Regions from separate parts of the Paenibacillus sp. FSL H3-0469 genome, predicted to be linked through region 2. Evidence: riboswitches for the same ligand, from Rfam matches in the RefSeq annotation. Region 2 holds a riboswitch; each other region holds the start of a gene.
The links. Region 2 has a riboswitch for thiamine pyrophosphate ahead of NSS83_RS30435 (thiamine phosphate synthase). Riboswitches for the same ligand answer to the same signal wherever they lie in the genome.

Region 1: linked by a shared signal. The riboswitch ahead of NSS83_RS00770 (ABC transporter ATP-binding protein) and the one ahead of NSS83_RS30435 (thiamine phosphate synthase) in region 2 are both predicted to bind thiamine pyrophosphate.
Region 3: linked by a shared signal. The riboswitch ahead of thiC (phosphomethylpyrimidine synthase ThiC) and the one ahead of NSS83_RS30435 (thiamine phosphate synthase) in region 2 are both predicted to bind thiamine pyrophosphate.

Annotation. Positions count from the first base shown of each region.
Region 1 covers NZ_CP150302.1:164,159-168,334, reverse strand. Annotated here, with positions in the region: gene NSS83_RS00780 (DHA2 family efflux MFS transporter permease subunit) at 164-1,684, opposite strand; gene NSS83_RS00775 (TetR/AcrR family transcriptional regulator) at 1,836-2,492, shown strand; TPP riboswitch at 2,559-2,661, shown strand; gene NSS83_RS00770 (ABC transporter ATP-binding protein) at 2,795-3,565, shown strand; gene NSS83_RS00765 (ABC transporter permease) at 3,546-4,176, shown strand, end outside.
Region 2 covers NZ_CP150302.1:7,004,659-7,008,834, forward strand. Annotated here, with positions in the region: gene NSS83_RS30425 (SDR family oxidoreductase) at 1-471, shown strand, start outside; gene NSS83_RS30430 (hypothetical protein) at 631-1,167, shown strand; TPP riboswitch at 1,223-1,325, shown strand; gene NSS83_RS30435 (thiamine phosphate synthase) at 1,455-2,078, shown strand; gene thiS (sulfur carrier protein ThiS) at 2,118-2,321, shown strand; gene NSS83_RS30445 (thiazole synthase) at 2,352-3,116, shown strand; gene thiH (2-iminoacetate synthase ThiH) at 3,146-4,176, shown strand, end outside.
Region 3 covers NZ_CP150302.1:4,649,700-4,653,875, forward strand. Annotated here, with positions in the region: gene NSS83_RS20590 (ribose-phosphate pyrophosphokinase) at 1-19, shown strand, start outside; gene NSS83_RS20595 (tetratricopeptide repeat protein) at 277-1,725, shown strand; gene trxB (thioredoxin-disulfide reductase) at 1,774-2,727, shown strand; TPP riboswitch at 2,777-2,883, shown strand; gene thiC (phosphomethylpyrimidine synthase ThiC) at 3,036-4,176, shown strand, end outside.

The DNA.
Region 1 (4,176 bases), 930 kb from region 2:
TTCTTTATAGACACCGTATATTGATTTCCATAGCTTAGCTTGCCCCAATTTCTTCTCCTGCATCAGGATCTCCAGAAGAGAAATCAACACAAAAAGCGACTCTCCGGGAAAAGGAGAATCGCTCTCATTGGACTACATAAGCTCTACTTCTATATGGGCATTACTACACGTGCATGATTTCTGGCGTCGCCTGTTCCTTGGAACGTTCAGTTCCGGCATGGCGGCCCCGGCGCAGCAGCAGTCCAAGGACCGCACCGCCAAGCGCGACAAACATCATAATGTGGAACGTGTCCGCGAAGCCCTGAGATAATACGGTTTGCTTAGCCAGCAGCAGCGCTTGCTGTGAAGCGCCTGCGGTGCTTTTCCCGGCAGCCGCCGCCGCTTCCTGCATCTCTATGCCGCGCGCCGTTGTTCTTGCGGTCAGAATGGTAACCAGCGTCGAGACGGCCAGCGAAGTAATTACCTGCTGCATCGAGTTCGTCAGCGAGGTTACCCGGTTCACCAGATGGCTTGGCGCCTTGTTGAGCAGATGCGTGTTCATTGGCATCATCATCATACCCATGCCGGCCCCGCACATGATCAGCGGAAGAATCAAATCGCGGCTCTGCGTGGTAAGATCCACATGGGAATACTGGAATAACGCGCCGGAGACCAGACTGAGGCCGCAGACCACGAGCCAGCGCACACCTATCCGGTCGAACAGTATCCCGGCAATAGGCATCATCAGCCCGGAAGCGATCGCCTGCGGCAGCAGCGTCAGACCGGTATCAAATGCGCCGAAGCCGCGGGCCTGCTGCAGAAATTGCGGGAGCAGGAATAACGCGCCGTATAAGCCGAATTGGGCGATCCATTGCACGATGATTCCTGTCGTGAAATCTACAGATTTCAGAATCCGCAGCTCCAGCAGCGGTGTCTTGGAGCGCAGCTCTGCGATGACAAAAGCGATTAGCGCCACAGCGCCCAGCAGCAGCCCGATCAGCGTTTTCTCGGAGGTCCAGCTCTGAGCGCCTTGGCTAACTCCGTAAGTGAGCGAAGCAAAAGCCAGCGGGCCAAGAACCATACCTAGCTTATCCATGCCGGGCACGCTGTTCTTCGCCGCATTCGGCAGCTTGCGCAGTCCAATCAGCACCGCAATGATGCCAATCGGAATATTAATGAGAAAGATCCAGCGCCAGGAATGGTATTCAACCAGCCAGCCCGACAATACCGGACCAATAGCCGGTGCGAACAGGACGGGAATGCCCATAATGCCCATGACTACGCCAACCTTGCTTTTGGGAGCCAGTCTGTACACATAGGCCATCCCTACAGGGAGCACACAGCCGCCGCCCAGTCCCTGAATGACCCGGAAAACAATCAGCCATTCGGCGCTGCTTGGTGTAGCGCACAGAATCGAGCCTATCGTAAACACAATTACCGCCGTCAGGAAGACTGTCTTGGCCCCGAACCGGTCAGACAGCCAGCCTGACAACGGGATAACTGAAGCCTGGGCCAGCATATATCCGGTAACTACCCACTGCAGCGTATGCAGATCCGTCTTGAAATCCACCACCAGCCTGGACAAGGCTACGTTCATCGCCGTACTGTCCAGCACAACCATAAATACTCCGGCAATAATGGCCAGCAGCGGAACCAGAATGCTGGACAGCCGGAAATCGGCTTCCTGCTTCAAGGTCTGATCCATGTCTCTTCTCCTCCTAAAGCTGTCCGCGTTCTTCATTGACCTGCGGGCAGATTGTTCTATATAATGAGTGAACGGACAACTGTCCGTAAGTGCAATTCATAGTCTACGGACAATTGTCCGTTGTGTCAATTCTTTTCTGAAAGGGGTTCTCATGAAAAAGCCAGACACCGACGCTGCACAGCTCCAGCCGTCAGCTTCGCAAGCCATAGAATCCGCTTCGCCCATGTCCGCCGATCCTTATGTACAGCGGATTCTTGAAGCTGCCCGCCAGTTGTTCACCGAGAGCGGACTTGAGGCGGTCAGCATGTACAGCATTGCCAAGCGGGCAGGCATAGGGCAAGGCTCCCTGTACCGCCGTTTCACAGATAAGGGTGAGATCTGTTCTGCCCTGCTGAAGGGCAGCGCAGACCAATTCCTGTCCGGGCTGGAGCAGCAGGTGGCTGCCAGTGCCGGCGAAGCCCCGGCTCTCGCTCAGCTGCAGAGCAGCATTGAGCAGATTGCCGATTTCATAGAGCAATATGCCGAGTTGCTGAATATGATCAAAGCCGAGTTCACCGGCAAGAAGCAGCTGACCCAGTTTGAGCATCCTTTTTTTCAGCGGCTGGGCGTGATGATGACAGAGCTGCTGGAGCGCGCTGCGGCAGGTGGTGAGATTATTGACATTGATCCGGCCTTTGCGGCCACGGCCTTAATCTCTATCCTCAGTCCCGATCTGTACCTGTATGAGCAGAAGCGGCACCACTCCTCCAAGCTGGACATCTCCAGGGGCATCGTCACTTTGTTCGTGACCGGTCTGGCGAAGCGCTGACCGCCTGCCCTTTACAAGAGGGAAATTTGTGGTATATTAAGTAGCAATTACGAATTCAATAGCAACATTATTCACTAGGGGAGTCGGCCGACTGAGACGGAGCTTAAGCTCCGGACCCTTTGAACCTGATCTGGATCATACCAGCGGAGGGAAGTGGAGCAGAATGTATCAGTGGTTCCCGTCACAGGGCCGCAGCTGACTGTACCTTCCGCCCCATTCATTGCCTCCGGGAATGAATGGGGCTTTTTTTGTGCTCCGCACAGTATCTATACCAATTTCAAGGAGGCTTCGTACATAGTCTTATGATCAATATTAGCAATCTGTCCTATGCCTTCGGGACCGGTTCGTCCCGGACCCCCGTCTTCTCAGAGCTGTCCATGAATGTGCAGCGCGGCGAATTCATCTCTGTCGTAGGCGGAAGCGGATGCGGCAAAAGCACCTTGTTCAAAATCATCGCCGGTCTGCTGGAGCCGGGCAGCGGCAGGATTATGCTGAACGGAGCCGAGTCCTCTGCAGCTGCGAAGAGGCTGGGCAGTGTGGCCTACATGCCCCAGCAGGATCTTCTTCTGCCCTGGCGCACCGTACTGGACAATTGTCTGCTGCCCTGGGAGCTCAAGCGCAGCCGGCCCAAAGCAGCCGCTATTGCCGAGATCCGCACCCTGCTGCGCCGCTTCGGCCTTGACGGGACCGAAGCGGCTTATCCGCAGGAGCTGTCGGGCGGAATGCGGCAGCGCGTGGCGGTCCTCCGCACCGTGGCGGCCGGAAACGACCTGCTGCTGCTCGATGAGCCGTTCGGGGCGCTCGATGCCATTACGAAGCGCTCGCTGCAGCGTTGGCTGCTGGAGTTATGGGCGGAGCTGGACAAAACGGTGCTGTTCATCACCCATGACCTGGAAGAGGCGCTCTTGCTCAGTGACAGAATCTATCTAATGACCGGCAGAGAGGGCAGCGGGATGCAGGAATTCTCAGCCGGTCTCCCCCGTCCGCGTCATCACAGTCTGAACTATGAACCGCAGTTCGCCGCCCTGCGCCAGGAATTGGAGCTGAAGCTATATGAGAACCGCCGCTCCTAGAAGATTGCTCCAGCATTACGGTCCGGCGGCCCTGCTCGCCCTGCTGGCGCTTGCGGTCTGGGAGTCAGTAGCCCGGCTGGGCCTGATTCCTCCCTTCATTCTTCCGGCTCCGTCTGCGATCTGCATGGCTTTGCTGGAGGAACGCCGCTTGTTATTCGGGGTGCATCTGCCTGCTACTCTGCTGGAGGTACTCACAGGCTTCGCATTGTCAGTGATCTGCGGCAGCCTGCTGGGGATCGCCATGCACCTGTTCAGTCCGCTGGCCAAGGCACTGTATCCGCTGCTGATCATCAGCCAGACGGTTCCGCTGATCGCCCTCTCGCCCCTGTTCATCATGTGGTTCGGCTATACCTTGTGGAGCAAGGTCGCCGTTGTCTTCCTGACTGCTTTCTTCCCGGTGGTCATCGGCACCTATGACGGATTGTCCAAGAACACGGACGCTTACCGGGAGCTCCTGCTTACCTACGGCGCGAGCCGCTGGCAGATTCTCGGGAAGGTGGGCGTTCCGCTGGCTTTGCCCTCTTTTTTCTCCGGACTGAAGCTGTCTGCTGTGTACTGTGTGATTGGTGCAACGATCGGGGAATGGCTTGGGGGCAGCCGGGGGCTGGGCT
Region 2 (4,176 bases):
CAGCATCCGCAGGATAAGATTGAGGACATTACGGCAGAGCAGCTGGAGCGTACGTTCCGGACGAATATTTTCTCCATGTTCTATCTGACCAAGGCAGCCATGCCTCATCTTAAAAAAGGTGCTACGATCATAAACACCACCTCCATCACGGCGTATCGCGGCAGCCCGCAGCTGCTGGACTATTCGTCCACCAAGGGAGCGATTCTCAGCTTCACCCGTTCGCTGTCGATGAATCTGGCCGATAAAGGCATCCGCGTGAACGCGGTAGCGCCTGGACCGATCTGGACCCCGCTGATTCCGTCAACCTTTGACGCGAAGAAGGTCAGTGAGTTCGGCGGCACCCAGCCGATGAAGCGCCCGGGACAGCCTGAAGAGCTGGCACCGGCTTATGTATACCTGGCCTCGGACGATTCCTCCTATGTGAGCGGACAGGTGATGCATGTGAACGGCGGCGAGGTTGTCAACGGCTGATGGGTGTAGAATAAGATCTGGATGCAGATTTGTGTGCAACATATAAATTCTATTTTTAAAAAAGCCTAACCGCTTGCCGGCAGGCTTTTTTTCTGCGCTTGTAACTATTACAATATATTTCCGTCTATTTAGTTAATTGGATATGAAAAGGGGATTGGGATGCTTAGAAAAAAAGGATTCATTCTATCTGCAGCGGGGATTTTTGTTTTTCTGGTAGTGTTCATTTACTTGACTCCTTTTGCAGGGAGACTTGTGGCAAATACAAGATTGGAAGGAAAGGCAAAAAGCATTGGGGTTAGAATTACACAGGAATCACCGCCGCTACCCCTTGTTACTTCCGGGAAAACCCAAATTCCGGTTACCCAAAGCAGCTATTGCTGGGGGAAATTAGGATGTGCGGATTATATAGGAGGACAATCCATGGTACAGGGGGTTACTCCCACTGTTATAGAACCTGAGGGGGGGATCCATGTTGCTTTTACTTATAAACCGGCACCCGGCGGGTTAACCGTTCAGCAATTTGCCGATGATAAAGAAGTGCAAATTCCATTGCAGAACGGCTCTTTTAATGCTCCAAAAGAACAAGGCGTTTATTACTATGGCATATCAGCATTCTGGACAACCGAGGATGGTAAATTTTCAGAAGGGAGTTCATCTGTGGTTTTTGTAATTGAAGTAAAATCTACGAAAGAATAGCCCTAAGAGGAATAATATGCTAATATACAACAAGCAAGACGAAACAACCGCATAGAACGATCACTAGGGGTGCCGCAAGGCTGAGACGGGCGTAGTTGCCTGGACCCTTTGAACCTGATCTGGTTTATACCAGCGTAGGGAAGTGGAGAACGAATATTGCAGCGGGGGTATACGGCAAGTGCCGGTATTCCTGTTTCTATTCCAGACTGCTTCCTTTACGGGGGGCGGTCTTTTTTGTGTTGTGGAGTGGTGCAGAGTGAGCTGGAACAGACGGGAGGGGAAGGTCGTTGTACGAAATTCATGCGGTCTCGGATGGGCGGCTACCGCCTGAAGCGCTGGCTGAATGGGCCGCGGCGGTGCATTCTATGGTGGATTATATCCAGCTCCGCGAAAAATCCATGCCCGCCCGCGAACTGCTGGCGGCGGCGCAGCAGATGCTTCAGGCCGGAGTACCGCCATCGAAGCTGGTCATTAATGATAGGATCGATGTTGCCCTGGCCGCCGGGGCAGGCGGTGTACAGTTAGCCTGGCATAGCCTCCCGCCAGCCGCAGTGCGCGGCCTTGCACCGGGCCTGCGGATCGGCAGATCGGTCCACTCGCAGGAAGAGGCGGCGGAAGCTGGAAGGCAGGGAGCAGACTTCTGCCTCTACGGGCATGTGTTCCCTACGGCCTGCAAGCCCGGACAGCAGGCACGCGGACTGGAGCAGCTGGCCGAGGCTGTCCGCTGGAACCGCATACCGCTGATTGCGCTCGGAGGGATTACCCCGGGCAATGCCGGAGCGGTGCTGGCCCAAGGGGCGGCTGGCATTGCTGTCATGTCGGGGATCTGCGGAGCTCCTGACCCGGTGGCAGCAGCCCGTGCTTATAGGGAAGCGGTTCACAGGGCGGCAGAGCAGTCTTGTAACCCATGATATGGATCAAGTAAAAGGCACAGCAGGAGGTGAACAGGCATGATTGTGACCGTTAACGGGACCCGCCAGAGGGTGGAAGAGAGCTGCCGGACGCTGGCGGATCTGCTGGCCCGGCCCGAGTGGGCCGGGAAGCTGGTCATTGTCGAGCTGAACGGCGAGCTTGCCGGAAGAGAGGTTTATGGCGATACGTTACTGAATGAAGGGGACCGGATTGAGCTGGTTCATTTTGTAGGCGGAGGCTGAACACAAAGACTTATCCCAGGAGGCGTTAAGATGCAAGATCCATTGATGATTGGCGGCGTGACTCTAACCAGCAGACTATTCATTGGCACCGGAAAATACAGCCGTAACACTCTTATTCCCGAGGTCATTACGCGCTCAGGCTCACAGGTCATTACCGTTGCCCTGCGCCGGGTGGACCCGGAGAGCAGTGACAATATTGTCAGCCATATTCCATCCCATATGACTTTACTGCCTAATACCTCTGGTGCGCGCACCGCAGAAGAGGCGGTACGTATTGCCCGGCTGGCGAGATCGGCGGGGCTGGGAAACTGGGTGAAGATTGAGGTCATCAATGACCAGAAATACTTGCTGCCGGATAACATGGAGACCATCCGGGCGACCGAGATCCTTGCAGCAGAGGGCTTCGTGGTGCTTCCGTACATGAGTCCTGATCTGTCCGCTGCCCTGCGGCTGAAGGCAGCGGGGGCTGCGGCTGTGATGCCGCTAGGGGCACCGATCGGGTCCAACCGCGGGCTGCAGACCAAGGAGCTGATCCGGATTCTGATCTCCGAGACGGATCTGCCGGTGATCGTGGATGCCGGAATCGGCAGACCGTCCGAGGCGGCTGAGGCGATGGAGATGGGCGCTGCTGCGGTCCTGCTCAATACAGCGATTGCCACCGCCTCAGATCCGCTGCTGATGGCAGAAGCCTTCCGTGATGCGGTATCCGCCGGGCGCAAAGCTTATCTCGCCGGACTGGGCCCTGTGGAGGAGACGGCGGCAGCCTCTTCACCGTTGACCGGATTCTTGGCCTGACAGATGGAATAGGGAGGAGAGGAACGGTTATGAGCTTTTATGAGACGATGGCCCGGCTGGAGCAGCTTCCTTACGGGACGCTATGGAGCCGTTATACGGCAGAGGATGTGAAGCGCGCGCTTCGTGCAGAGCAGGTGGATGAAGAAGGGCTGATGGCCCTGCTGTCACCGGCAGCGGAGCCTTATCTGGAGGAGATGGCACATAAGGCGCACCGGTTGACGCGTACGCATTTCGGCCATGTGATGCAGCTGTTTACCCCGATGTATCTTGCAGATTTCTGCGTGAATCACTGCACGTATTGCAGCTTCAGTTCTATCTATGATTTTCCGCGCAAAAAACTGACGCTGGAGGAGGTCGCCCGGGAAGCAGAGACCATCGCAGCCACGGGCCTGCGCCATATTCTGATCCTGACCGGGGAATCCCGGAGAGACAGCCCGGCCGGTTATGTGAGGGACTGCGTGAATGTGCTGCGCCGCTATTTTTCCTCTGTCAGCATTGAAGTGAATCCGCTCTCGACAGCCGAATATGCTGAACTCCGGGAAGCCGGCGTGGACGGTCTGACGCTCTACCAGGAGGTCTACCACCAGGAGACTTATCGAGCGCTGCATGTAAAAGGACCCAAACGCGTCTACCGCAACCGGCTGGACGCTCCCGAGCGGGGCTGCCAAGCGGGCTTTCGTTCAGTGAATATCGGGGCCCTGCTCGGCATGTACGAATGGCGGCAGGAGGCGCTGGCGACTGCGCTGCATGCGAGGTATCTGCAGGATAAGTACCCGGAATGCGAAATCGGGCTGTCGATTCCCAGATTCCGGCCTTACTTAGGCGAATTCAACCCCGCAAGCGATGTAACCGACCGGGCGCTGGTGCAGATCATCCTGGCGTACCGCTTATTCCTGCCGCGCTCCGGCATCTCGCTGTCTACACGCGAGCCTGCCGCTCTGCGCGATCATCTGGTCCAGCTCGGCATCACGAAGATGTCCGCCGGGGTATCCACCGAAGTGGGCGGACATTCCCTCGAAGGGGGCACCCCGCAGTTTGAAATCTCGGACAACCGCAGCGT
Region 3 (4,176 bases), 2.4 Mb from region 2:
TAGAGACGCAGGGATTTAACTCCCGCGTCTTTTTTTTGTGAATGAGATGACGATAACCAATCCTTCTATTTCTCGCTGAAACGGGTGCCGTCCCTGAAAGGACAGCAAAGCCGTTTCCACTTGAGCTTTTCCCTCCCGTCAGCACTCTCTTGAGATTGAGAATCTCGTTGCCACATGTGGTATACTGTGTGAAGAAGACAGCCGAGACCATAAATGGAAACGATCAGGTAAGGTGTAAGGCTAGGGAAGCTGACAAAAGGGAGGTGCCTTGCTTCCATGATTGAGAGAACTTCAGAGAATGTCGCGGAGAACAGTAATATCATTCCGGTCACTCTGGATGCCAATTTTTTCTTTGAAAGAGCCGTTCGGTCGCTGGACCGCTTTCAATATGATAAGGCATTAAGAAATTTTCGCAAAGCTGTTGAATATGAGCCGGATAATCCGGTGAATCATTGCAATATGGCGGGTATATTATCTGAGATGGGCAATTATACCGCATCTAACGAGATTCTTATCCATGTTTTGGAGAAGATCGACCCCGCTATGACGGAATGCCATTTCTATATGGCTAATAACTTCGCTAATATGGAAAGCTTTGAAGAGGCGGAGCGTTCGCTGGTCATTTACTTGGAAGAGGATGCAGACGGCGAGTTCATGACCGAATCCGAAGAACTGATGGAGCTCCTGCAATATGAGCTGAATCGGCCTGCTCCGCTGGTGCGTATCCGCAGCCGTGAGGGAGTTGTAGAGCATGACCGGGCGCGCAGTCTGCTGGAGGAGGGCAAGTTTCCTCAGGCTGTAGAGCTGCTGGAGGAGATCACTGCGAGCACTCCGGATTTTTTGGCTGCGCATAATAATCTGGCACTTGCCCATTTCTATATGGGCCGGTTTGCCAAGGCGAAGGAATGTCTGAATGAGGTGCTGAAGCAGGACCCCGGCAATCTGCACGCTCTGTGCAATATGGCCATCTTCCTGCAGTATGCAGGGGACAAGGAGCAGCTTGAGACGCTGCTGGGGATGCTTGAAGCAACGGTGCCGTTCCATCAGGAGCATGTATTCAAAATGGCTACAACCATGGGTATCCTGGGCCGGCATACCGCCGCTTACAGCCATTTCCGCCGTCTGCTGAAGGATGAGGAGGTCGCCGGAGACGCCGGCCTGTATCATTACTGTGCGGCGGCGGCAAGCAATAGCGGAAGACATGATGAGGCGCTGCGCTACTGGAGACAGGCAGCCAAGCTGGACCCTGCTTCCGCTGTCCCGGCGTTCTTCCTGTCCCAGCTCCAGCAGGTCCGGGCAGAAGGCCATCCGATGCCTACTGTCAGCTATAATTATCAGCTGCCCTTCCAGGAGCAGCTGAAGCAGTGGAAGGGCAATACAGGCAGGTTCACTGAAGAAGTGCGGAATAATCCGCTGCTGCGCGCCTCGTTCTTCTGGGCGCTGCGCTACGGCGATTCCGCTACGAAGCTCCAGGTGACCGAGGCGCTTCGCTGGATTGAGGACGAGGAGATGTCCGAGGTGCTGCGCGGAGTTCTGGAGCAGGAGCCGCTGCAGGAGGACCGCCTGCAGGAGGCAGCATTGTTCAGCCTCCAGCGGCTGATCGGGGAGAACCTGAATGAAGCCGGCAGCTCGCCGGGTGAAGAGCAGGAGCCTGTGGCTGCTCCCGGACCCAAGGGGATACTGCCCGGAACCGGCGGCTTAACGCCGTCCACTACCCGTATTTGAAGCCATTGTTGTTCTAAGACACACACCACTTGTAAGGAGGCCAATGTAATGTACAAAACGATTGTAATCGGAACAGGCCCGGCCGGGCTGACTGCCGCGATTTATCTGGCGCGTGCGAACCTGAGCCCGCTGGTAATTGAAGGCTTGCAGCCGGGAGGACAGCTGACAACGACGACAGAAGTGGAGAACTTTCCAGGCTTCCCTGAAGGGATTCTGGGTCCTGACCTGATGGACAATATGCGCAAGCAGGCGGAACGCTTCGGCGCTGAATTCAAGAACGGCTGGGTGGAGTCGGTGGACTTCTCACAGCGCCCGTTCAAGGTAACCGTGGACGGGATGGGTGTACTGGAAGCAGAGTCGGTTATTATTTCAACCGGGGCTTCTGCAAGATATCTGGGCATCCCGGGCGAGCAGGAGAATGTGGGACGCGGGGTCAGCACCTGTGCGACCTGTGACGGCTTCTTTTTCCGTAATAAAAAGATTGTCGTCGTCGGCGGCGGAGACTCCGCCATGGAGGAAGCCAGCTTCCTGACCCGCTTTGCGTCCAGCGTAACGCTGGTTCACCGCCGTCCCGAGCTGCGTGCCTCGAAGATCATGCAGGACCGGGCGCGTGATAACAGCAAGGTAACCTGGGCTTTGAACCGCACCCCGGTGGAAGTAGCGGTAGGGGAGACCGGAGTGAAGGGTCTTACGGTGCTTAATAATGAGACAGGTCTGACAGAGCTGGTAGAGGCAGACGGTGTGTTCGTAGCCATTGGACACACGCCGAACACAGCCTTCTTGGGCGGGCAGATCAATACGGATGCTAATGGCTATATCGTGGTGAACCCGGGTACTACCGAGACCAATATCCCTGGTGTATTCGCCTGCGGCGATGTGCAGGATACCCGTTACCGTCAAGCGATATCAGCAGCGGGAACCGGCTGTATGGCCGCCATGGATGCCGAGAAGTTCCTGGAAGGCACGATGGTGCACGACTGGAGCGAATCGCTGGACAAATAACGGGTTTACAAGAATTACCCGCACAGGTAAAATGTATTTAATTAGATAAGATACCCACTAGGGGAGCCTGAATAGGCTGAGACGGGAAAATTGAATTTCCGGACCCTTGAACCTGATCTGGATTATACCAGCGTAGGAAAGTGGAGTCGGACTTTTTTTGAATACAGTCTTATTTGGCTGTTCCTTTAATAAAGCCGCTCCAGGTGGAGCGGCTTTTTGATTTGTAAGAATCTATAGATTCTTCAGCTCAGTCTGCTGCGTGAAATCTTATCTGACAAGCTCATTAGAGCCAATAGGAGGAGATTAGAATGCCAGAAATAATGAAGAACGGCGAGGTGGATCTGTCCGGATTCCCCGCCAGCCGTAAAGTGTATGTGGAGGGCTCACGCACGGATATCCGGGTTCCGATGCGGGAGATCAGCCTCAGCAGAACCGAAGGCGTTGCCGGGGAAGAGGAGAATGCTCCGCTGCGTGTCTATGACACAAGCGGTATTTATACGGATGCCGCGGAGGAGACGGACATTCGGAGAGGGCTGCCGCCGCACCGTTCAAGCTGGATCGCGGAGCGTGGTGATTCGGAGGAATACACCGGAAGGGCGGTCCGGCCGGAGGATAACGGAATCCGCAGAGAAGGGGCAGCTGCGGAAGCTTGTCCAGGACTGAGCAGGAATCCCCGGCGGGCCTATGCAGGCGGTAATGTGACCCAGCTGCATTATGCAAGGCAAGGGAGCATCACACCGGAAATGGAGTATATTGCGATCCGTGAGAATACCCGGCCGGAGTTCGTAAGGGATGAGGTGGCTGCGGGCCGTGCTATTATTCCGGCCAATATCAATCACCCGGAGAGCGAGCCGATGATTATCGGCCGTAACTTCCTGGTGAAGATCAATGCGAACATCGGAAATTCTGCGGTCACTTCTTCTATAGAAGAGGAAGTGGAGAAGATGCGCTGGGCAACCCGCTGGGGGGCTGACACCATTATGGATCTCTCCACCGGCTCCAAGATCCATACCACCCGGGAGTGGATTATCCGCAATTCTCCTGTGCCGGTCGGTACAGTGCCCTTATACCAGGCGCTGGAGAAGGTGAACGGCATTGCCGAGAACTTAACCTGGGAGCTCTACCGTGACACCCTGATTGAACAGGCAGAGCAGGGGGTGGATTACTTTACTATTCATGCAGGGGTGCTGCGGCGCTATATTCCGCTCACTGCCCGGAGAATGACCGGTATCGTCTCCCGGGGCGGATCGATTATGGCGGCCTGGTGCCTGGCCCATCAGCAGGAGAACTTCCTGTACACACACTTCGAAGACATATGTGAGATTATGAAGACATATGATGTGGCCTTCTCACTGGGGGATGGCCTGCGTCCCGGCTCTATCGCCGATGCCAATGACGAAGCTCAGTTCGCCGAGCTGGAGACGCTGGGAGAACTGACGCTACTAGCCT